DNA from 3 places in the Janthinobacterium sp. P210006 genome. Region 3 is predicted to be linked to each of the others. Evidence: predicted binding sites of a transcription regulator. Region 3 holds the regulator's gene; each other region holds the start of a gene.
What was found. Region 3 encodes FNR, which switches genes on or off when oxygen is low (the NO sensors DNR and NnrR bind a similar motif). Its sites were predicted from a motif close to TTGATNNNNATCAA; they were not measured.
Positions count from the first base shown of each region.

Region 1: the regulator FNR is predicted to act here: its motif matches at 2,964-2,977, upstream of VPH41_RS15875 (bacteriohemerythrin).
Region 2: the regulator FNR is predicted to act here: its motif matches at 3,443-3,456, upstream of VPH41_RS08065 (OmpW/AlkL family protein).

Region 1 covers NZ_JAZARD010000003.1:415,958-422,877, reverse strand. Annotated here, with positions in the region: gene VPH41_RS15885 (TonB-dependent siderophore receptor) at 1-1,321, opposite strand, end outside; gene VPH41_RS15880 (hypothetical protein) at 1,644-2,486, shown strand; gene VPH41_RS15875 (bacteriohemerythrin) at 2,490-2,888, opposite strand; gene VPH41_RS15870 (hypothetical protein) at 3,198-3,353, opposite strand; gene VPH41_RS15865 (hypothetical protein) at 3,505-3,690, opposite strand; gene VPH41_RS15860 (sulfite reductase flavoprotein subunit alpha) at 3,827-6,364, opposite strand; gene VPH41_RS15855 (sigma-70 family RNA polymerase sigma factor) at 6,641-6,920, shown strand, end outside.
Region 2 covers NZ_JAZARD010000001.1:1,787,885-1,794,804, forward strand. Annotated here, with positions in the region: gene VPH41_RS08040 (SpoIIE family protein phosphatase) at 1-463, opposite strand, end outside; gene VPH41_RS08045 (NAD(P)H-dependent oxidoreductase) at 696-1,286, opposite strand; gene VPH41_RS08050 (MerR family transcriptional regulator) at 1,360-1,722, opposite strand; gene fur (ferric iron uptake transcriptional regulator) at 1,803-2,240, opposite strand; gene VPH41_RS08060 (LysR family transcriptional regulator) at 2,477-3,373, shown strand; gene VPH41_RS08065 (OmpW/AlkL family protein) at 3,522-4,139, shown strand; gene VPH41_RS08070 (MetQ/NlpA family ABC transporter substrate-binding protein) at 4,221-5,048, opposite strand; gene VPH41_RS08075 (methionine ABC transporter permease) at 5,074-5,748, opposite strand; gene VPH41_RS08080 (methionine ABC transporter ATP-binding protein) at 5,741-6,550, opposite strand; gene VPH41_RS28450 (TonB family protein) at 6,745-6,920, opposite strand, start outside.
Region 3 covers NZ_JAZARD010000004.1:734,329-741,248, reverse strand. Annotated here, with positions in the region: gene ccoN (cytochrome-c oxidase, cbb3-type subunit I) at 1-254, shown strand, start outside; gene ccoO (cytochrome-c oxidase, cbb3-type subunit II) at 270-884, shown strand; gene VPH41_RS23090 (cbb3-type cytochrome oxidase subunit 3) at 886-1,089, shown strand; gene ccoP (cytochrome-c oxidase, cbb3-type subunit III) at 1,082-2,002, shown strand; gene ccoG (cytochrome c oxidase accessory protein CcoG) at 2,007-3,389, shown strand; gene VPH41_RS23075 (FixH family protein) at 3,444-3,968, shown strand; gene fnr (fumarate/nitrate reduction transcriptional regulator Fnr) at 3,972-4,730, opposite strand; gene VPH41_RS23065 (response regulator) at 4,970-6,920, shown strand, end outside.

The DNA of each region.
Region 1 (6,920 bases), on a different contig from region 3:
CCGTGCGCGAGCCGTCCGGGTGGAATACGGGACGGGGGATGTTGCCCGTCCAGCTGCGGTAATCGGGCAGGAAGTTCGGGTAGTTGATTTCCGCCTCGCCGCCCAGCGAGCGGGCGCGCTGGTTGCCGCCGTTCCAGCCGGCGATGGCAGTATGCTTGCGTCCCAGCAAGGTGAACGGGCCGCTGGCGTAGACGTCGAAGTTGTCGCCCGTGGTCTTGCCTGCGCCATAGGCGCCCGTCCACAGGAACATGCCTTTGCCCGTCGCCGGGTCGGGATGGCCGCCGCCTGCGTAGGCGACGGTGGTGCGGTTCGTGCTTTCCGTGCGCGCATAGCCGAGGTGCATATTCCAGTTGCCGGGCAGGCGCTGGTCCACCGACGTGAATACCGTGTGCTGCTGGTTGCCCCAGGTGCTCCATGGCGTCGAGAGGCTGGTGTTGCGCGGCAGCTTGGCCAGGCTGCCATCCGCATTCCAGTACGGCACGGCGCCCCAGGTGGCGCCTGTGGGCGTGTTGTCCTGGTAATCGACGCCGGCCGTCAGCAGGGTGCCGGGACGCACATCCGCCTCGACGATGACCATGCCGACCGTCTTGCGTTCGTGATACATGTCCAGGTAGGAATCGCGTTCCTGCCACGCCAGGGCCGTGCGTGCGCGCACGCTGCCATCGGCGTTCAGCGGCAGGGAGAGGTCGGCCTCGACGCGCTGGTCATCCCAGCGGCCCATGATGAGACCGGCGCTGGCCTGGAATTCCTTTGTCGGACGCTTGCGTATCATGTTGATGGTGGCCGACGGGTCGCCCTTGCCGCCCATCAAGCCCGTGGCGCCGCGCACGACTTCGATGCGGTCGTACAAAATCGTGTCTTGCAGCGGCGCATTGCCGCCGCGCGCCATGCCGTCGATCTGGATATTGTCGATGCCGAAGCCGCGCGCATAGAACCGCGTGCGTTCCGTGTCGTTCTGGCCTACCTGGATGCCCGTCGTTTGCGCCAGCGCCTGGTCCAGGCGCACGGCGCCCAGGTCGTCGAGCAGCTGGCGCGTGATGACGCTGACCGATTGCGGCGTTTCGCGCAAGGACAGGTCCATGCGCGTGGCGCTGCGCGCTTCGCCGGCCGTGTACGACTGCGTGCCTTCCGTCGCCGCCGTCGACTGGCCCAGGATGGTGATGGCCGGCATGGTCACTGCGCTGTCGCTTGCTGCCGTGTCGGCGGCCTGTGCCGGCAGGGCCACGCCGGCGGCAAGGGTCAGCAGGGCGAGTTGCAGCAGATGGGGGAGGGGGCGCAAGGCGGGCTGGCGCGAAGAAGAGGGTACTGTCGTCGATTGCATCGTTTTCCTGGAGTCTTTTCGTTGTGTTTTCCTATCTCGTCTGGCAGGGCGCGCAGTAGCTGGGGGGATGGCATGACGCTGGCCCGGGGTCTGGCTTGGATAGCAGTTCCACCGCAAGGCCCGGCGCGTCGGGCAGTGGAAAAGAAGGGCGCGCGATTCCCGCCACTTTCGTGAATAAGAATCATTATCAATATAAGTGGTATTTGCCAAATAATCAAGCGCGCGCACCAAAAGAGTGCGTGCAGGTCAAGGGCGGCGCATCGCCTGGCCTTCTGCGATAATGCAGGCGCTGACCAAATATTTTCCTTATTGAAAGAAATGCATGCGTATATGGATCGCCTGTGCCGGATGGTTGTGTGTCGTGTCGCTGGGCCAGGCCCAGGAACACGCGCCGCCTCCGGCTGTTCCCGCGCCGCTGCAGAGCGCCAGCGCGCCGCCCGCCGCCGATGCTGGCGCGCCTGCCACACCCGCGGCGCCCGCGGCACCGGCTCCCGCAGGGGAGGCCTTGCCGCCGCAAACGGTGACGATCACCGGCAGCAGCGACGCCAAGGCGCCGCGCGTGCGCTTCACGGCTTACCGCGACAGTTATCTGACGGCCAGGAAAGTGTGGCAAGTGTCGAGCGGCAGCGTGGTCATGGCCCTGCGCCTGATTCCGGCCAAGCTGAGCGCCACCATCGACGATGTGCGCGTGGCCTTGCAAGGCAATGGCGCCCCCATGCCGATCAAGGTGTCCGACGGCGGCGTGTTTGTCGTGCCCCTCAACGAGGATATCGCCGCGCAGGATGGCACCTTCCTGGTGAACAAGAGCCGGGGCGAGCTGACGGCCAATATCGTCCTCCAGCCATCGGTGGCGCGCGACGCGTGGAACGTCACGCGCGTGGGGCAGGTCTTGCAGGATGCCCGGCGCGCCGTGCGGGCCATCACGCCGTGGTACAAGCGGCCGTTCGCCAGCGATGTGCAATCGCTGGCCTTTTGCGCGTCCGAGCGGGGCAGCGCCCTGCATCTGGTCGATGGCGAGCAGCTGATCGCCACCCTGCCCATGAACGAGCCGGCCGTCAATGACATCAACCAGCCCGTGTTTTGCAAGATTTTCGACGGCGAAGACAAATACCCGGGACACTACCGCGTCGTCCTGCCCGAGCAGGCGACGGTGCTGCTGCTGTAGAAATTAGCTGGGCTGGCGCTGCACCATTTCCAGCGCCGCCGCCAGGGCCAGGTCCATGGTGGCCTGGTGGAAGATCAGCCATTGCGGCAGCAGCGACAGCGCATGGCGCCCCTGTGCCAGGTCGCCTTCATCGACGGCGGCCCAGGCGTGGTGCAAGCCGCTGAGCACGCGCGCATGCTGTTCGCGGTGGTTGGCCAGCGAGGGAAAGCCGATTTCCTCCATCAAATCCTCTTCCTCGCGGAAATCGCGTTCGACGGCCGCAATCAGCTCGCGGAACGCCACGCTGAAGTGCTGGTCGCTCAACTGCCCCAGCCGCGCCAGCTCCTGAAACAGCGCTTCATGCGCCTCGTCGATGGCGGGAACGCCCAGCGCCATCTCATTCTTCCAATGCGATTTACCCATGCCGATGCTCCCGGTTAAGTCCGTCACGGTGCGAAGCGGACTGTTCCAGTGTGGGCGCAGCGAAGGTGGAAATCCATGATCTGGATCAAAAGTACGGCGAAGGGGGCGGAGGGAAGCGTGCGGGCGATTGAGACATGGGGATGAAAAATGGGGAACAATGCCCCATCCGCAACAAAGCGGTTTCAACGATGCAATCCACTACCGAGCGCCGCTGAAAAACGCCGCTGGCAAGGCGCCTTTGACGCAGACAGTACGCTAGTACGGCAAGTCAAAGCAACGCCGCCAGCGGTGTTTTCTCAGCTGCGCGTCTTATTGCTTGGGCCAGTGGGCCCACATGCCCTGCGCATCGACATTCGGTACCTGCAACTGCTGCACGGCCGACGTCAGCATCGCATCGCGCAGCACGAGGGGCGCAAGCATCAAGGCCGACAGGGCAAGGCACAGCAGCACTTTGAGCGTCAACATGGTCGTCTCCCGGTGTCCCGGCGGCGGCGCGGGGATGCGGCGCCTGCCGGTCACTTACTTATGTACTACCATGCTTGCAGTTTAGTTCATCTGATTGAAACTTCAACTAGTTGCTGTGATGCACTGCACCAGCCGGGGGCCGTGGCCGCGCCTATTTTGCCTTGCGGCTGCGGCGCGGCTTGCCCGCGGCGGGCAGGAAGGAATCGAACCACACCTGCGTCAATTGCCGCGTATTCTTTGCCGCTTCGCGCTTGACGGCGGCCGTGGCGTGGCCGCGCGCCGTGTTGGCGATGCGGTTGGCGGCGCTCAGGTACATGCTCATCCAGGGGTTTTTCATGGGAGGCCTCGCAGACGGTGGGTGGGGCGGCGGGCAGGTCGCCGTGCCGCCATGTCCCCACTCTAGTCCGATGGCTGGCCCCGACCGTGCGCCTGCCCACATAGCGGGGCGGTGCAGCGGACAGGGCTGATGTGCCTCAATACACGTCGCGGCGGTAGCGTCCGGCTGCCAGCAGGGCGTCGAGTCCTTCCTGGCCCAGCACTTCTTGCAGCACAGCATCGATTCCTGCGGCCATGCCTTGCAGGCTGCCGCACACGTAGACGATAGCGCCCTGCGCCAGCCAGTCGCGCAAATCGCCGGCCTGGTCGCGCAGGCGGTCCTGCACGTATCGCTGTGTTCCGCCATCGCGCGAAAAGACGCGGTCCAGGCGCGCCAGGTGGCCATCGGCCAGCCAGGCGTCCAGCTCGGCGCCGCAGATGCTGTCCACGGCTTGCTGGCGCTCGCCGAACAGCAGCCAGTTGCGCGCCAGTCCCGCCCGCTGGCGTGCGCGCAGGTGCGCGCGCAGGCCCGCCAGGCCGGAACCGTTGCCGATATAAATGCAGGGTACGTCAACCAGGGCAGGCGCGAAGGCGGGATTGGCTTGCAGGCGCAGGCGGATGGGGCTGTCCAGCGGGGCGAAGCGCGTGAGCCAGCCCGAACAGATGCCATAGCTCAGGTTTTCGCCGCCCGCATGGCGTTCCTGGCGCACCAGCAACTGCAGTTCGCCATCCGATGGCAGCGAAGCGAGCGAGTAGCTGCGCGGCGCATGCTGTGCGCCATGCGCGTCGCCATCGCTGCCGTCCGCGTTGCACGCGATGATTTCCGCCAGCGCGCCCGCTTCCCAGTCCGTTCCGGCCGGGCCCGTCAATGTGATTTCATGCAGTTCGCCGCCCAGGCTGCCAGGGTTGAGCAGCACGCGGCGCGCCAGGCGCCACTCGGCATACGAGGCCTGTTCCTGCACGCCGATGGCGTCGATGGCGCTGCCGCTGCAGCGGGCCAGCGCCTTGGACCAGTCGGCCAGGGCGGCGGGGTCGTGCTTGTCCACCTCGATCAGGGGGAACAGGGGCGTGGCGCCCAGCGCGCGCAGCTGCCGTTCCAGCGCATGGCCGAAGCCGCAGAATGCGCTGTAATGGCGGTCGCCCAGGGCCAGCATGCCCACTTCCAGGCCTGCCAGCGGCGTGCCGGAGGTCGCTTGCAGCAGGCGCGCGAAGCGGCGCGTGCCGTCCGGCGCCTCGCCTTCGCCAAAGGTGCTGGCGACGATCAGCGCCCGTTCGTACTGGCGCAATTGCGCGGGATCGAAGCGGTCCAGCGACTGCACGTCGACGGCCACGCCCGCCTGCTGCAGGGCGCGCGCGCTTTCCAGCGCCAGGCGCTCGGCCTGGCCCGACTGGCTGGCGTAGGCCACCAGGGTAGGCAAGCCCGTGTTTGCCTGGCCCGGCGCGCCGGCGCCCAGCATGGCGCGCTGCGCCTGCACGGCCCGCTTTGCCTTGCGGCGGCCCAGGTACAGCATCCAGCCCGTGATGGCGAACAGGGGCAGGCCCAGGCTGGCCAGGGTGACGATGATGCGCCCCGGCAAGCCGAAATACGTGCCCATGTGCAGCGGATAAATGATGTTGACGAGGCGGGAACCCAGGCCCTGCCGGCTGTACGGCTCGTTTTCCGTGACCGCGCCGTCGGCCGGTGCAATCGACAGGCGGCTGCGCGCCCGCTCGTGCGGTGCGTCGCTGGCCAGCCACGTGAACTGCACGGCTTCGCCGGCGCGCGTCGGCAGGCGCACGCTGGCCAGGGTCCAGCCGGGGGCATGCTGCTGGAAGCTGCTCCAGGCCAGGCCGATGTCGACGGCCGGCGCTTCCTGCTTCTCCCTGGCCGGGCCTTTCTTGCCCGGCGCCTGCGCCACGCGGGGGGGCTTGCCGGCCCAGGCGTCGATATTGTCGCGCACCACGTCATAGCTCCAGTAGATGCCCGTCAAGGTCAGCGCCACGTAGACCACCAGGCACCAGGTGCCGGCCACGGCGTGCAGATTCCACAAGAAGGAGCGGCCCTTCAGGGCGGGATCGAAGGTCAGCCAGGTGCGCCAGTCCAGCGGACGGCGGGGCCAGCGCAGATACAGGCCCGACAGCGCCAGGCCCAGCAGGCACAGGGCCAGCGCGCCCGCCACTTGACGGCCCGGGTCGCGGGGCAGCAGCAGCCAGCGGTGCAGCGATTCCGTCCACTCGAAAAATTCTGCGCCCGCCAGCGCGGGCTGGGTGGCGCCCGTGTACGGGTGCACATAGACCGATTCGCCGCGCCGCTGGCCGTTCTTCGGCGCGAAGAACAGGCGCGGCGCGGCGCCCGCCTGCGCATACATGGTGATGGAGGTCACGCGCTGGCCGTGTTCGGCGGCGGCAATGTTGCTCAGCTGGCCAGGCGTCAGCGGCGCGCGGCTTTCCACGGCCACATGGCGCACGCCGGGATTCATCACATCGAGCAATTCATCCTTGAACGCCAGGGTGGCGCCGCTCAGGCCGATGATCACCAGCACCGTGCCGGCCGTGATGCCGATGAACCAGTGCAATTGAAACCAGACCTGCTTCCAGCTCCAGCTCCAGTGCCAGCGCCGTTGCGGCGGGGCGGCGGCAGGCTGGCGCTGCTGGACGGTATCCGGCATTTCGTCGGCGCTGGCCCGCGGCAGGGGCAAGGAAGGGGAGGTCGTCATGAATCGGCTTTCGATAGCGCCGCCATGCAGGGGCGTCAGGCATGGCAGGTAGATAGGAGGCTAGTATAGTATCGCAAACGAGAATCATTCGCAAATGATGGCGTCAGCTTTTTGTGGTGAAAAATTGCCACGAAACGTCAAAATGATGACATTGATAATTTACATCGCCGTCAAATTATGTGAAAATGAAAATCATTCTCATTCGTGATCATGCGTTTCCGATACCGGCTGACCCACTTGGCAGGCAAGTTTGGCAGCCCCTTTGCTTGTTTGCCCGTGTCCACCATTTCTCCCTCCCTCGATATCTTTAGCGACCTGTACTCCAGCCACCATGGCTGGCTGGTCAACAGCCTGTGGCGCAAGCTGGGCTGCCGCGACGGTGCGGCGGACCTGGCGCAAGACACTTTCGTGCGCATGCTGGCCACGCAATCGGCCGACAGCCTGCGCGAGCCGCGCGCCTACCTGAGCACGGTCGCCAATGGCTTGCTGGTCAACCACTGGCGCCGCCTGACCCTGGAACGCACTTTCCTGGCGGCCCTGGCCAGCCGTCCCGAAA
Region 2 (6,920 bases), on a different contig from region 3:
CGTCGGGCAGGGTGGCGCGCAGTTCCGCGTCCGAGGTGCGCAGCAGCGCGCGCTGGATCACGCTGGCGTAATCGATGCTGTGCATGATCTGCCGGTTCTTTTCCGCCTGCATGGTGGCCACCACGTTCATCAGCTGCAAGCCGAAGCCCACGCCGGCCAGCGCGCCATCCTCGGTGATGATGAAGCCGTCGGCCAGCGCCTTTTCGCCCGCTTCCACGGCACGGAAGGTGAGGTCTTCGATGCTCATGGCGCCGTCGACGATCAGCGGTTCCTTGTCCATGAAGGCGATGCAGCTCTTCTTGCCGTACACCTCGTGATAGAAGGGCTTGGACATCTGCGACATGAAGATGTTGCGGCTGATTAAGCCGATGGGGCGCTGCTGTTCCGTGACGGGCAGGCTCATCATGTCGCGCCGTTCCGTGAACAGTTCCAGCACGGCGAAATTGCTGGCGTCGGCCTGCACCGATTCCGTGGGAATGCACAGGTCAAGCGCCACGGACGTGCGATAACGGGGAAGATGCAATCGAGAAGCGTTGAACTCCACAGCGGCTACCTTTACATGACGATCGGACCCTTGTTGTCGCGGCGGCAAGGCGACTGACAAACAGGCAATATCATCATGGTAGCTGCCGAATATGACGGCTTGATTACCAGCTTGTCAAAACCGTATGCAAGATGGCTGCATGGCAAGCACCTCACGGGCGCCGGGCCAGCCTCTGCGCCTGTGCCAGCCAGCGCTGTCTTTGTGCTTCGGTGGAATCGATGAGGGGGCCGAAACTGGCCACCTTGACGGGCTTGACGCCGCAAAATTCCAGGGTCGTCTTGCGCAGCTGGTGGATGCCGGGCATGTGGTAGATCCAGCGGAAATACCACGGCGGCGTGTCCATCGCCACCAGCAGCTGCGCCGTGCGGCCCTTCAGCAGCTGCGCGGGGAAGGCCTTGCCGGGGCGGTACTTGAAGGCGTAGCCGGGCAGGAAGACGCGGTCGACAAAGCCTTTCAGCAGGGCCGGCGCGCCGCCCCACCAGATCGGGTAGGCAAACACCAGGTGTTCGGCCCAGAGAATGGCTTCCTGCGCGGCCAGCAGGTCCGGCTCCAGCGGCTGCACCTGGCGGTAGCCTTCATGCAGGACGGGATCGAAGTCCAGCTGGCCCAGGCGCAGCTCGCGCACCGTGTGGCCCTGCGCGCGCGCCGATCCGGCATAGGCCTCGGCGAGGGCGGCGCAGAAACTGTCGCTGGACGGGTGGCCGAGGAGGATGAGAATGCGCTTGGGTGTCGTCTTGCTCATGATGCAGGCTTTCCATTAAAGAAGAGCTTGCATGCTAAAGCCTGCCCCTGGGGGCAGAGTCAAGCGCGTCGTGTTACGCTGCCTGCGGCTGCTGGCGCGCTAGGCAGTCGCGGATTTCCGAGTCGATGCCGGCCAGTTCCGCGTCGAGCTGGCGCAGGCGGGCGATATCCTGCTGCACCTGCGCGCGCTTGGCGGCGATGTGCCGCGACAGGGCGGCCCAGTCGGTATCGTCGCCGGCCAGGATGGGCAGCAGTTCGGCCAGGCGGAAGCCCAGGGTCTGCGCCTGGCGTATCAGCCTCACTTGCGCCAGGTCCTGCTGCGTATAGACGCGGTAGGCGCCGGAACGGCGCACGTCGCCCAGCAAGCCCAGGGTCTCATAGTGGCGCAAGGCCTTGGGCGAGGTGCCCGCCAGGCGGGCGATTTCTCCGATGTACATGGCTGTCCTTTCTTGAGCATGGGCGGGCGCAGTGTAGCGCAAGACGGGGCAGGGCGGAATGCCGCACCGCCCCGGCGCGCTCAGGCTCGGCGCGGCGGGATTTTCTTGGCCGTGCACTCGGCGCAGGTGCCGTACAGCGACAGCGCGTGTTCGTGCAGCACGAAGCCCCGTTCGGCGGCGATCTCGTTCTGGCGAAGTTCGATGCCTTCGTCGACGAATTCATCGACCTTGCCGCAACCCGTGCAGACCAGGTGGTCGTGGTGCTGGCCTTCGTTCAATTCGAAGACGGCGTGGCCCGATTCGAAATGCCGGCGAAACAGGATGCCCGCTTCGGCAAACTGCATCAGCACGCGGTAGATGGTGGCCAGGCCCACGTCGATCTTTTCAGCCAGCAAGAGTTTGTAGACATCGTCCGCACTCAGGTGCTTGATCGTGCCTTCTTGAAACAGCTGCAGAATCCGCAAGCGGGGGATGGTCACTTTCAAGCCCGATTCACGCAGTTCCCTCAATATATCCATGTCTCCCATTCCTTTTTGTAGTCGCCTGAGCGAGGTAGTGCATTATATCGCAAATGATAATCATTACTATTCTCATTTGTATTGTGCGAAGTGGAAATATTATGCGGGCTATCTGGCCTGACAATCAGTGACATCGGCGCAAGCGCCGATTGCGTCGCACGCATCTTGCATTGGCATTGCAAAACCAAGGTCGATATCGCTACACTGTGCAGCAGGCAATAACAATGGAGCGGGGCATGGACCGATTTGATGCGATGCGCATTTTTACGCGCATCGTCGAACTGCGCAGTTTCACGCAGGCGGCGCATGACCTCGGCTATCCGAAGGCCACCGTCACGCATGCCATCAAGCAACTCGAAGCGCGGCTGCGCGTGCGCCTGCTGCAGCGGACCACGCGGCAAGTGACGCCCACGCCCGATGGCGACGCGTACTACCAGCGCTGCGTGCGCCTGCTGGCGGACCTGGAAGAAACGGAAGCCGTGTTTTCCTCGGCGGCGCAGCAGCCGGCCGGCAAGCTGCGCGTCGACCTGCACGCGACTTTGGCCATGCATTTCGTGATGCCCGTGCTGGACCGGTTCTGCACCCGCTATCCGCTGATCGAACTGGAAATCGGCATGGGCGACCGCCTCGTCGACCTGGTGCGCGAAGGCGTCGATTGCGTGCTGCGCGTGGGCGAACTGGGCGACTCGTCCATGGTGGCGCGCCGCGTGGCGCTGCTCGAGCAGGTGACGTGCGCCAGCCCCGCCTACCTGGCCGCGCACGGCACGCCGGAGCATCTGGCGCAGCTGGACGGCCACCGCGCCGTCAATTTCTTTTCCGCGCAGACGGGCAAGGTCTGGCCCTTCGATTTCAAGGTGGCGGGGCAGCGCCACAGCGTGGCCTTGGGGGGCACGGTGTCCGTCAACAATGCCGACGCGTATCACGCCTGCTGCCGCGCGGGCATGGGCTTGATCCAGGCGCCCCGCTATCACCTGGAGCAGGCGCTGGCGGCCGGCGAACTGGTGGAGGTGCTGCGCGACTTGCGGCCCGACCCGCTGCCCGTGTCCGTGCTGTATCCCCATCACCGGCAATTGTCGCCGCGCGTGCGCGTGTTTGCCGACTGGGTCGCCAGCCTGTTTATCGCAGCGAACTAATTTTGCAATGCGGCATTTCTTGACCTGTGTAAAGGAAAAAATCCCTCTTTCCAGCCCTTCTGGCCCTATTTGATGTGGATCAAAGTTTTTGTTGCGCTGCACTCTTAGACTTCGCAGCGTTACTTAACGACAAAAAGAGGGAACTAGAATGAAGAAGTCCGCAACTGCAGCAGCAATCGTCCTGGCCGCCATTGGCGCATTCGCCGGTAACGCAATGGCACAGGAAGGCCCATGGCTGGTTCGTGCACGCGCCGTGCACCTCGACCCGGCCGACAAATCTGCTCCGATCGGCGGCGTGGGCGCATCCGACCGTTTGCATGTCAGCAGCAAGACGATTCCTGAAATCGATATCTCGTATTTCTTTACTCCCAATATCGCTGCCGAACTGATCCTGACGTATCCGCAAAAGCATGACGTCAAGCTCGACGGTAACAATATCGGCACATTCAAGCACCTGCCGCCGACCCTGTCGCTGCAATATCACTTCATGCCTGAAAAACAGTTCAGCCCTTATGTGGGCGCAGGCGTGAACTACACGAATATTTCCGATGTGAAATTGCTGAACGGCGCCGGCCGCCTGGAACACGACAGCTGGGGCTTCGCGCTGCAAGCTGGCGTCGACTACAAGCTCGATAAAAACTGGTCGCTGAACTTCGACATCAAGAAAGTGCAGATCCGCAGCGACGTCTTCATCGGCGGCGCCAAGGCCAGCGAAGTCAAGGTGGATCCGCTGCTGATCGGCGTCGGCGTCGGCTACCGCTTCTAAGCACGGCATGACTGCGCCCGCGCGGCGCGGACAATAAAAAAGGACGGCCCTGGCCGTCCTTTTTGCATGGCATGCAGCGGTTTATTTTTTCAGCGTCTTTTCCAGTGCCAGCTGGTAGTCCGTCTTTTCGTAGCCGGGCAGGTATTTGTTCGTCGCGTCGAGGAAGGCGCGCGAGCGGTAGGCCGCTTCCAGGTCCTTGACCCATGGCTTGGCCTTGTCGGCCGTGCGGATGGCCACCAGGTTGATGTAGCTGTCCGAGATCTTTTCCACGCTCAGCGCGGACGTCAGCTTCATGCCGGCGGCCAGGGCGAAGTTGCCGTTCACAAAAGCGTAGTCGGCGTCGGCCAGCGAACGTGGCAGCTGCGCCGCTTCCAGCGGCACCAGTTTCAGCTTCTTCGGGTTTTCCAGCACGTCGCGCTCGGATGCGCGCAGCGGGTCGACGTTCGGTTTCAGCTTGATCCAGCCCATTTTGCCCAGCATCACCAGCGCGCGCGCCTGGTTGGTGGGATCGTTCGGCATGGTGATGGTGGCGCCGTTCTTGACGTCCGCCAGCGTTTTCTGTTTGCCGCCGTACAGGCCGATCGGCATGGTCGGCACGGTGATCAAGGAGCTCAATGGCAGCTTGTTATCGGTGGCGAACTTGGTCAGATACACGATGTGCTGGAACACGTTGGCGTCCAGCGAACCTTCGGCCAGCGCGTAGTTCGGCTGCACATAGTCGTTGAATTCCACGATCTTGACCTTGTAGCCCTGTTTTTCCAGGATAGGCTTGATGCCCAGCTTCAGCTGGTCGGAATACGGGCCGGAGCTGGTGCCGATGACGAGTTCTTTCGGGTCCTTGGCATGGGCGGCGGTGGCGAAGGCCAGGCTGGCGGCGGCCAGGAGCAGGTTGCGGCGTATGTGGTTCATGTATGTCCTTGTTTCTGAATGGGGATTAACGTTTGTCGAGGCGCTTGGCGATGCGCGTGCCGGCGAACTGGATGGTTTGCACCAGCACGATCAGGATGGCCACGGTGGCGACCATGATGTCCGTCTCGAAGCGGTAGTAGCCGTAGCGGATGGCCAGGTCGCCGATGCCGCCGCCGCCCACCACGCCGGCCACGGCCGAATACGACAGGAAGCTGATCGACAGCACGGTCAGGGCCAGCACGAGGCCGGAGCGCGCTTCCACCAGCAGCACGCGGAAGATGATCTGCATCTCCGACGCGCCCATGGCGTGCGCCGCCTCGATCACGCCGCGCGGCACTTCGCGCAGGTTCTGTTCCACCAGGCGCGCCAGGTAGGGAATGGCGGCAAACGACAGCGGCACGCTGGCTGCCAGCGGGCCGATCGAAGTGCCCGCGATGATGCGTGTAAACGGCGTCAGGGCGACGAGCAGAATGATGAAGGGGAAGCTGCGCACGGTATTGACCAGCCAGCCCAGGATCGTCGACAGGGGACGGTTTTCCAGCGACTGGCCTTCCGAGACGAGGAACAGCAGGATGCCCAGCGGGCCGCCGATCAGGATGGCGGCCGTCAGGCCGATGCCCAGCATGGTCATGGTCTGGCCCAGGGCCACCCAGATTTCCGGCAGCAGGTTGATGACGTTATTGATCGATTCTTCAAACATGTGTTGCATCCTTCCATGCGGTGGCTTCAAACGCCTCGGTGCCGTAGTAAGCCAGCTCGCGTCCCAGCGCCGTCTTGCGCGGGGTGGCCGTGTCGCTCAGGTCGAATTGTTCGGCGATGGCGCCGTTTTCCACGACGGCCACGCGGTTGCAGATGGCGCCCAGCACCGACAGCTCATGGCTGACGATGACGATGGTCACGCCCAGACGCGCGTTGATGTCGCGCAGGGTGTCGAGCAGGGCGCGCGTCGTTTCCGCGTCCAGCGCGGACGTCGGTTCGTCGCACAGCAGCACGTCCGGGTGGCTGGCCAGGGCGCGGGCAATCGCCACGCGCTGCTTTTGCCCGCCCGATAATTGCGCGGGATAGCTGTGCAGCTTGTCGGACAGGCCCACCAGCGCCAGGCATTCCTCGACCCTGGCGGCGATCTGCTCGCCCTTGGCCGTGCCATGGATTTTCAATGGGAAGGCGACGTTGTCGAAGACGCTGGCGTTCTGCAGCAGATTGAACTGCTGGAAAATCATGCCGATGTTCTGGCGCGCGTCGCGCAAGGCGCTCTTGCTCAGGCTTGTCAGTTCGCGCCCGGCCACGGTAATGGTACCGCTGTCGGGACGTTCGAGCAGGTTAATCAGGCGCAGCAAAGTCGATTTGCCGGCGCCGCTCTTGCCGATCAGGCCGAAAATATCACCGGGATAGACTTCCAGCGTGACCGATTTGACCGCGTGGAATTGTTCGCCTTTGGGCAGCGCGAAGGTCTTGTTTGCGCCATCGATGCGAATCACCGGCGTACGGTGTGGTGTGGTCATGCAGTGTTTCCTTTTTTATTGGACCGTGACAGGCGGGTAAAGGGGCCGGATCGGGATGGATCGGGCCGGCCTGAAACGTCGGTTGCGTAGTATACCTCCGATCGTGTTATTACTCCTACGACAGAATCTTGCTTTGAATATGCAAATAATGTCTATATGGATGTTTTGCAAGAGCAAAAGCGGATTTTTGGCGCTCAGCCGATAGAAAATTCGACGGGGATCGACAATTCGAGCGGATCCGGCCGTTCCTTGGGGATGCGCGGCAGCGGCGCGGCGCGCTGCAAGGTGTCCAGCGCGGCCTGGTCCAGCGCCGCGGAGCCGGAACTGTGCTCGATGGCGGCGGCCAGCACCTGGCCATCGCGGTCGATGC
Region 3 (6,920 bases):
TGTACATCGCGGCAATGTGGATCGCCGGCGTGATGCAGGGCCTGATGTGGCGCGCGGTCAATCCGGACGGCACCCTGACCTACACCTTTGTCGAGAGCGTGAAAGCGACGTATCCGTACTACGTGGTGCGCGTGGCCGGCGGCCTGCTGTACCTGTCGGGTATGTGCATCATGGGCTACAACACCTGGATGACCTTGCGCGGCAGCAAACTCCCCGTCGCCCGCATTCCAGAACTGAACGCGGCGCACGCCTGATAGGAGCGAAAGCAAATGAAATTTTCACATGCATGGATTGAGAAAAACCCCTGGCTGCTGATCGCCCTGGTCACCGTGGTGATCAGCATCGGCGGCGCCGTCGAGATCGTTCCCCTGTTCTTCCAGAAGAGCACGACGGAACCCGTCGCCGGCCTGAAGCCGTACTCGCCGCTGCGCCTGGCGGGCCGCGACATCTACGTGCGCGAAGGCTGCTACAACTGCCACTCGCAGATGGTGCGTCCGCTGCGCGCGGAAACGGAACGCTATGGCCACTATTCGGTCGCCGGCGAGTTCGTCTACGACCGTCCGTTCCAATGGGGTTCCAAGCGCACGGGGCCGGACCTGGCCCGCGTGGGCGCCCGCTACAGCGACGAATGGCACCGCACGCACTTGAACAACCCGCGCGACGTGGTGCCCGAGTCGAACATGCCGGCCTACCCCTGGCTGGCGAAGACCAAGCTGGTGCCTGACGAGATCATGCCGAAGATGCGCGCCCTGAAACGCCTGGGCCAGCCGTACAGCGATGAAGAGATCGCCGCCGGCCCCGCGCAGCTGCAGGACAAGACGGAAGAAGACGCCCTGGTCGCCTATCTGCAAGGCCTCGGTACATTAATCAAAACAAGGAATTAGCATGGCAATCGAAAACCTGTTTGACAGCGCCAGCAGCGTCATGACGGTGGTTTCCTTTACGACGTTCGTGGGTATCCTGTGGTGGACGTTCAGCCGCAGCAATAGCGACTTCGACGCGGCAGCGCGCCTGCCGTTCGCCGACGACGCGCTCGACTATCCGGCCGAGGCCGAGATGAACCTGGCGAAGGAGCATCACCATGGCTGACTTTACCAATGGCTTCTGGAATATTTACATCATCGTGCTGTCCCTGCTGGGCATCATCGGCTGCGGCGTGCTGCTGTACTCGCAGTCGAAAGTGAAAGTGGCCGCCGGCGCGCCCGCCGACGGCACCACGGGCCACGTGTGGGATGAGGACTTGAAGGAACTCAACACGCCGATGCCGCGCTGGTGGATGTGGCTGTTCTACATCACCATCGTCTTCGCCCTCGCTTACCTGTTCCTGTATCCGGGCCTGGGCAACTATGCCGGCAGCCTGGGCTGGAAATCGACGGGCCAGTACGAGGAAGAGCTGAAGAAGGCGGAAGCCGACTACGGTCCCCTGTTCAACAAGTACCTGAGCCAGGACTTGAAGACGGTGGCTGCCGATCCGCAGGCGCAAGCCATCGGCCAGCGCCTGTTCCTGACCTACTGCGCGCAATGCCACGGTTCGGATGCGCGCGGCAACAAGGGCTTCCCCAACCTGACGGACAAGGACTGGCTGTATGGCGGCGATCCCGACATCATCAAGACCACCATCATGCACGGCCGTAACGGCCAGATGCCGCCGATGGGCGCCGCCCTGGGCTCCGAAAAGGATGTCGAGAACGTGGCCCATTATGTGCTGAGCCTGTCCGGTTCCACGTCGGACCCCGTCAAGTCCGTGCTGGGCAAGGCCAAGTTCGGCGCCTGCATGGCCTGCCATGGCGCCGATGCGAAGGGTAACCAGATGCTGGGCGCGCCCAACCTGACGGACAAGATCTGGCTGTACGGCGGCAGCGCCGACACCATCATGGAAACCGTACGCAAGGGTCGCAACAACACCATGCCGGCCTTCAGCGATTTCCTCGGCGAGTCCAAGGTACACGTGCTGTCGGCGTATGTCTGGAGCCTGTCGAATCCCCAGACGCCCGTGAAATGATGTAATGGAACCTCAAGTCATCAAGATGTATGCGGCCCGCGAGCAAATCTACCCTCGCGAGGCCAAAGGACGCTACGCTACCTGGCGATGGGTATGCGTATGGCTTACCCAGCTTGCGTTCTACGGCTTGCCGTGGTTGACCTGGAATGGCAGGCAAGCCCTGCTGTTCGATTTGACCACGCGCAAGTTCTACATTTTCGGCGTCGTGCTGTGGCCCCAGGATTTCATCTACCTGGCGGCCCTGCTGATCATCTGTGCGTATTTGTTGTTCCTCGTCACGGCCATTGCCGGGCGGGTGTGGTGCGGCTTTTCCTGCCCGCAAACGGTATACACGGAAATCTTCCTGTGGGTCGAACGCAAGATCGAGGGCACGCGCAGCGCGCGCATGGCCCTCGACAAGCAGGGCCCGTCCGTGCGCAAGACGGCCAAGAAGACGGCCAAGCACCTGGTATGGGGCGCCATCGCCCTGTGGACGGGCTTTACCTTTGTCGGCTACTTCACGCCGATCAAGGAACTGGCGCAGGCGGTGACCACCCTGAACTTCGGTCCGTGGGAATGGTTCTGGGTCTTGTTCTACAGCCTGGCAACCTACGGCAACGCGGGCTGGCTCCGCGAGCAGGTGTGCAAATACATGTGCCCCTACGCGCGCTTCCAGAGCGCCATGTTCGACCAGGACACGCTGATCATCACCTACGATGCCAAGCGGGGCGAACCCCGTGGCGCCATGAGCAAGAAGGCCGGCAACAACGACAAGCTGGGCGACTGCATCGACTGTACCCTGTGCGTGCAGGTGTGTCCGACCGGCATCGATATCCGCAACGGCCTGCAGTATGAATGCATCGGCTGCGCCGCCTGCGTCGATGCCTGCAACAGCGTGATGGACAAGGTCGACCGGCCACGGGGACTGGTACGCTACAGTACCGACCATGCGATGGAAAACAACTTCAATTCGAAGCAGATACGCCAGCGCGCCATGCGCCCGCGCGTCCTGATCTACACTTCCATCCTGGCCCTGATCATCATCGCCGTGTGTACCTCGCTGGCCCTGCGCACGCCCCTGAAAATGGACGTGATCCGCGACCGCGGTTCGATGGGACGCGAAGTGGAAGACGGCATGATCGAGAACGTCTACCGGCTGCAGATCATGAACACCTCGGAGCAAAGCCAGCATTTTAAAATCAGCGTATCCGGCTTGCCGGGCCTGACCTTGCTGACGCGCGATGAAGTGACCCTGCAGCCGACGGAAACCCTGGGCTGGCCCATCCGCCTGCGCACGCCGCATGGCGTGGGCGAGAAGGGCTCGAACAAGATTGCGATCGAGCTGCAATCGCTGGACGACCCGTCGCTACACGTGCGTGAAAGCGCGGTCTTCATCGTGCCGCGCTAATGCAGGAAGGCCAATCCCCGCATGGGGATTGGCCGTTTAAACAGGAGAAATATCATGTCCGACAGCCTCAAGCTGCAAGCCCCCGTGGCGCCGTGGTACAAGCATCGCTGGCCATGGCTGCTGATGATCGGCCCCGGCCTGTCCGTCGTCGTCGGCAGCACCATGGGCTATATCGCATTTACGCAGCCCGACGCGCTGGTGGTGGGCGATTATTACAAGCAGGGCAAGGCGATCAACCAGGACTTGCGGCGCGATACGGTCGCCAGCGACCTGGCCATGTCAAGCAAGCTGTCGTACGACGTGGCGGCAGCGCGCCTCAGCGGTTCCGTGCACAGCTTCGGCAAGGCGTATCGGGCGCCGCTGCAGCTGCACCTGGCGCATGCGACCCAGCCGGAAAAAGACATCAAGCTGCTGGTGCAGCCTGATGCGGCCGGCAACTTTTCGGTGGCGCTGCCCATGCTCGAGCGCAGCCGCTGGCAAGTGCTGGTGGAAAACGACAAACGCGAATGGCGCCTGTCCGGCATCTGGACCTGGCCCCTGCAGCGCAGCATCGCGCTGCATGCGGATGAAGAGCTGTAAATCCTACTTGCAGTTGTCCGTGCCGGCCGTAATGGCCTTCAGCTTGGCCGGCTGCAGGATCTCGATCTCGCGGTTCGAGACGCGCAGCCAGCCTTCCTTCTTGAACTTCGACAATAAGCGGCTGACGCTCTCGATGGTCAGGCCCAGGTAGTTGCCGATTTCCTCGCGCGACATGCGCAGCTGGAAATTGCTGCCCGAATAGCCGCGTGCCTCATAGCGCGACGCCAGGTTGACGATGAAGGCGGCAAAACGCTGGGTCGCCTGCATATTGCCCAGCAACAGCATGACGCTTTGCTCGCGCGTGATTTCCTGGCTCATCATGCGGTGGAAATGGCGCAGCAGGGTCGGCATATTGCCCAGCAATTGTTCCAGGCTGGAAAACGGAATTTCACACACTTCACTGTCTTCCAGCGCCACGGCATTACAGTGGTGGCGGTCGGCGCTGATGGCATCCATGCCCAGCAGTTCGCCAGCCATCTGGAAGCCCGTCACCTGCTCTTCGCCGCCCGGATTGATCTGGTAGGTCTTGAAGTGCCCCAGGCGGATCGCATACAGGTTCTGGAACGAGTCCCCGATGCGGAACAGCGAGGCGCCGCGCGCGATCTTGCGGCGGCGGCCGATGATCTGGTCCAGCCGGTCCATATCACCCACATCCAGGCCCATCGGCAGGCACAATTGATGCATGCTGCAGGTCGAGCATCGCGCACGCAACGCCTCCACGTTCACTGTGGGCAAGGTTGGAGTGAGTAACGCTTCAGTCATGTCGGTACCTTTTAGAAAATGCAACAACAAGTTTACTGCATACAGGGTTGCCGTGTGCCAATTTCACGGTAATTTCGGCGAATAAACGACGTCCAGCCTTTAATTATATGGCAACATCGTCAAAAGCCCGTATGGGGCAAGGCAATTTGCGCAGCGGCGCTTGCCAAGCTGGGGCATTGATAGGAAAATTCCTGACAGCATTATCTGCCGCTGTGCCGCCCGGTACTGAAAAGGAAATCATGAAGCCTCTCGGCATCAAAGCAAAAGTCGCGCTGGCCACCAGCCTGACCTCGATCGCCATGATCGCGCTCGTCACCATGATCCAGGTGCAGCACATGCGCGCCGACTTCACCAAAGTACTGCTGAGCCAGCAGTCTTCCCTGATCAGCCGCACCGCTGCCGAGCTCGACGACAAGCTGGCCATGCTGCTGCAGATCGTCACCCTGACGGCCCGGCAGCAGCCGCCGGAATTGATCGCCCAGCCCGCCAAGCTGCGCGAATACTATGCGCGCCGCTCGATGCTGGTGCTGTTCGACGACGTGCTGGTGCTCGACGCGCAAGGCGCCGTCGTGGCCGACATGCCGGAGGTAGCGGGGCGCGCCGGCATCAACGTCGCCGAGCGCGAATATTTCCAGACCGTCCTGCGCACGCGCCAGCCCATGATCACCGAACCGATGCTGGGCAAATCGAGCGGCATGCCCATCGTGCAGATGGTGGCGCCCGTGCTGGACGCCGATGGCCAGGTGGCTGGCGTGGTGATCGGCGTGCTGCGCCTGTACAAGGACAATCTGCTGGGGCGCCTGCGCTCGGAAAAGATCGGCAAGAGCGGCTATTACTTCATCCTCACGCGCGGCGACGTGCCGCGCTACGTGCTGCACCCCGATACCAGCCGCTTGCTGCAGCCGCGCAAGCCGAATGCCAACCTGACGACCACGCAGCTGCTGAAGGAAGACGGCGAAGGCAGCATGGTCAGCACCAACAGCCGCGGCGTCACGGCCGTCAACAGCTTCAAGCGCCTGAAGTCCGTAAACTGGCTGCTGGCCGCCTCGCTGCCCGTCGAAGACGCCTTCGAACCATTCGATGGCGTGCTGTACCGGCTGGTGCTGTGGAGCATTCTCGCTTCGCTGCTGGCCGCTGCCGTTCTGGGCTGGGTGACCGTGCGCCTGCTGTCGCCGCTGGTGCGCCTGCGCGACACCCTGCTGGCCCTGCGTAGCAGCGGCAGCCGCTTCACGCCCGTGCCGGTGCAGCAGCGCGACGAGATCGGCGAACTGACGGAAGCGTTCAACGGCCTGATGAGCGAACGCGACCGCCTGCAGCAAGAACTCGAAGCGCGCGCGGCAGAGCTGGAACAGGAGCGCGACCGGGCCGAGGCGGCCAACCGCGCGAAGAGCGACTTCGTGGCCAACATGAGCCATGAAATCCGCACGCCCCTCAATGCCGTGCTGGGCATGGTGTATTTGCTGGGCAACACCAGGCTCGACACGGAACAGCGCAAATACCTGACCATGGTGCGCGTGGCGGGCCAGTCGCTGCTGGGCATCCTCAACGACGTGCTCGATTATTCGAAGATCGAGGCGCGCCGCATGGAATTGTCGCCCGTCGAATTCGACCTCGACGAAGTCATGAATACCCTGGCCACGACGATGACCATGAATGCGGGCGAGAAGGAACTGGAACTGGCCATCGCCGTCGAGCCCGACGTGCCGCGGCGCCTCGTGGGCGACGCCCAGCGCCTGCAGCAAATCCTCGTCAACCTGGCTGGCAACGCCATCAAGTTCACGGAGAACGGCGAAGTGGTAGTGGCCGTCAGCCTGGCCGACAGCCAGCAGGGCAGCGCCTGGCTGCGCTTTGAAGTGCGCGACACGGGCATCGGCATGACGGAGCAGCAGCAACAGCAACTGTTTGCCGCGTTTTCGCAGGGCGACCAGAGCATCACGCGGCGCTTCGGCGGCACGGGCCTGGGCCTGGCCATCAGCAAGCAGCTGATCCACATGATGGGCGGCGAAATCGCCGTCGCCAGCAGCGAAGGCAAGGGCAGCCGCTTCTGGTTCAGCGTACCGTTCGAGATGCTGGCGCAGCCGGCCGAAACGCGGCGCACGCCCGCCCTGGGCCAGCTGCGCCTGCTGGTGGCCGACGATAACCGCACCACGCGCGAACTGATCGTCAAACTGATCGAGGCATGGGGCTGGC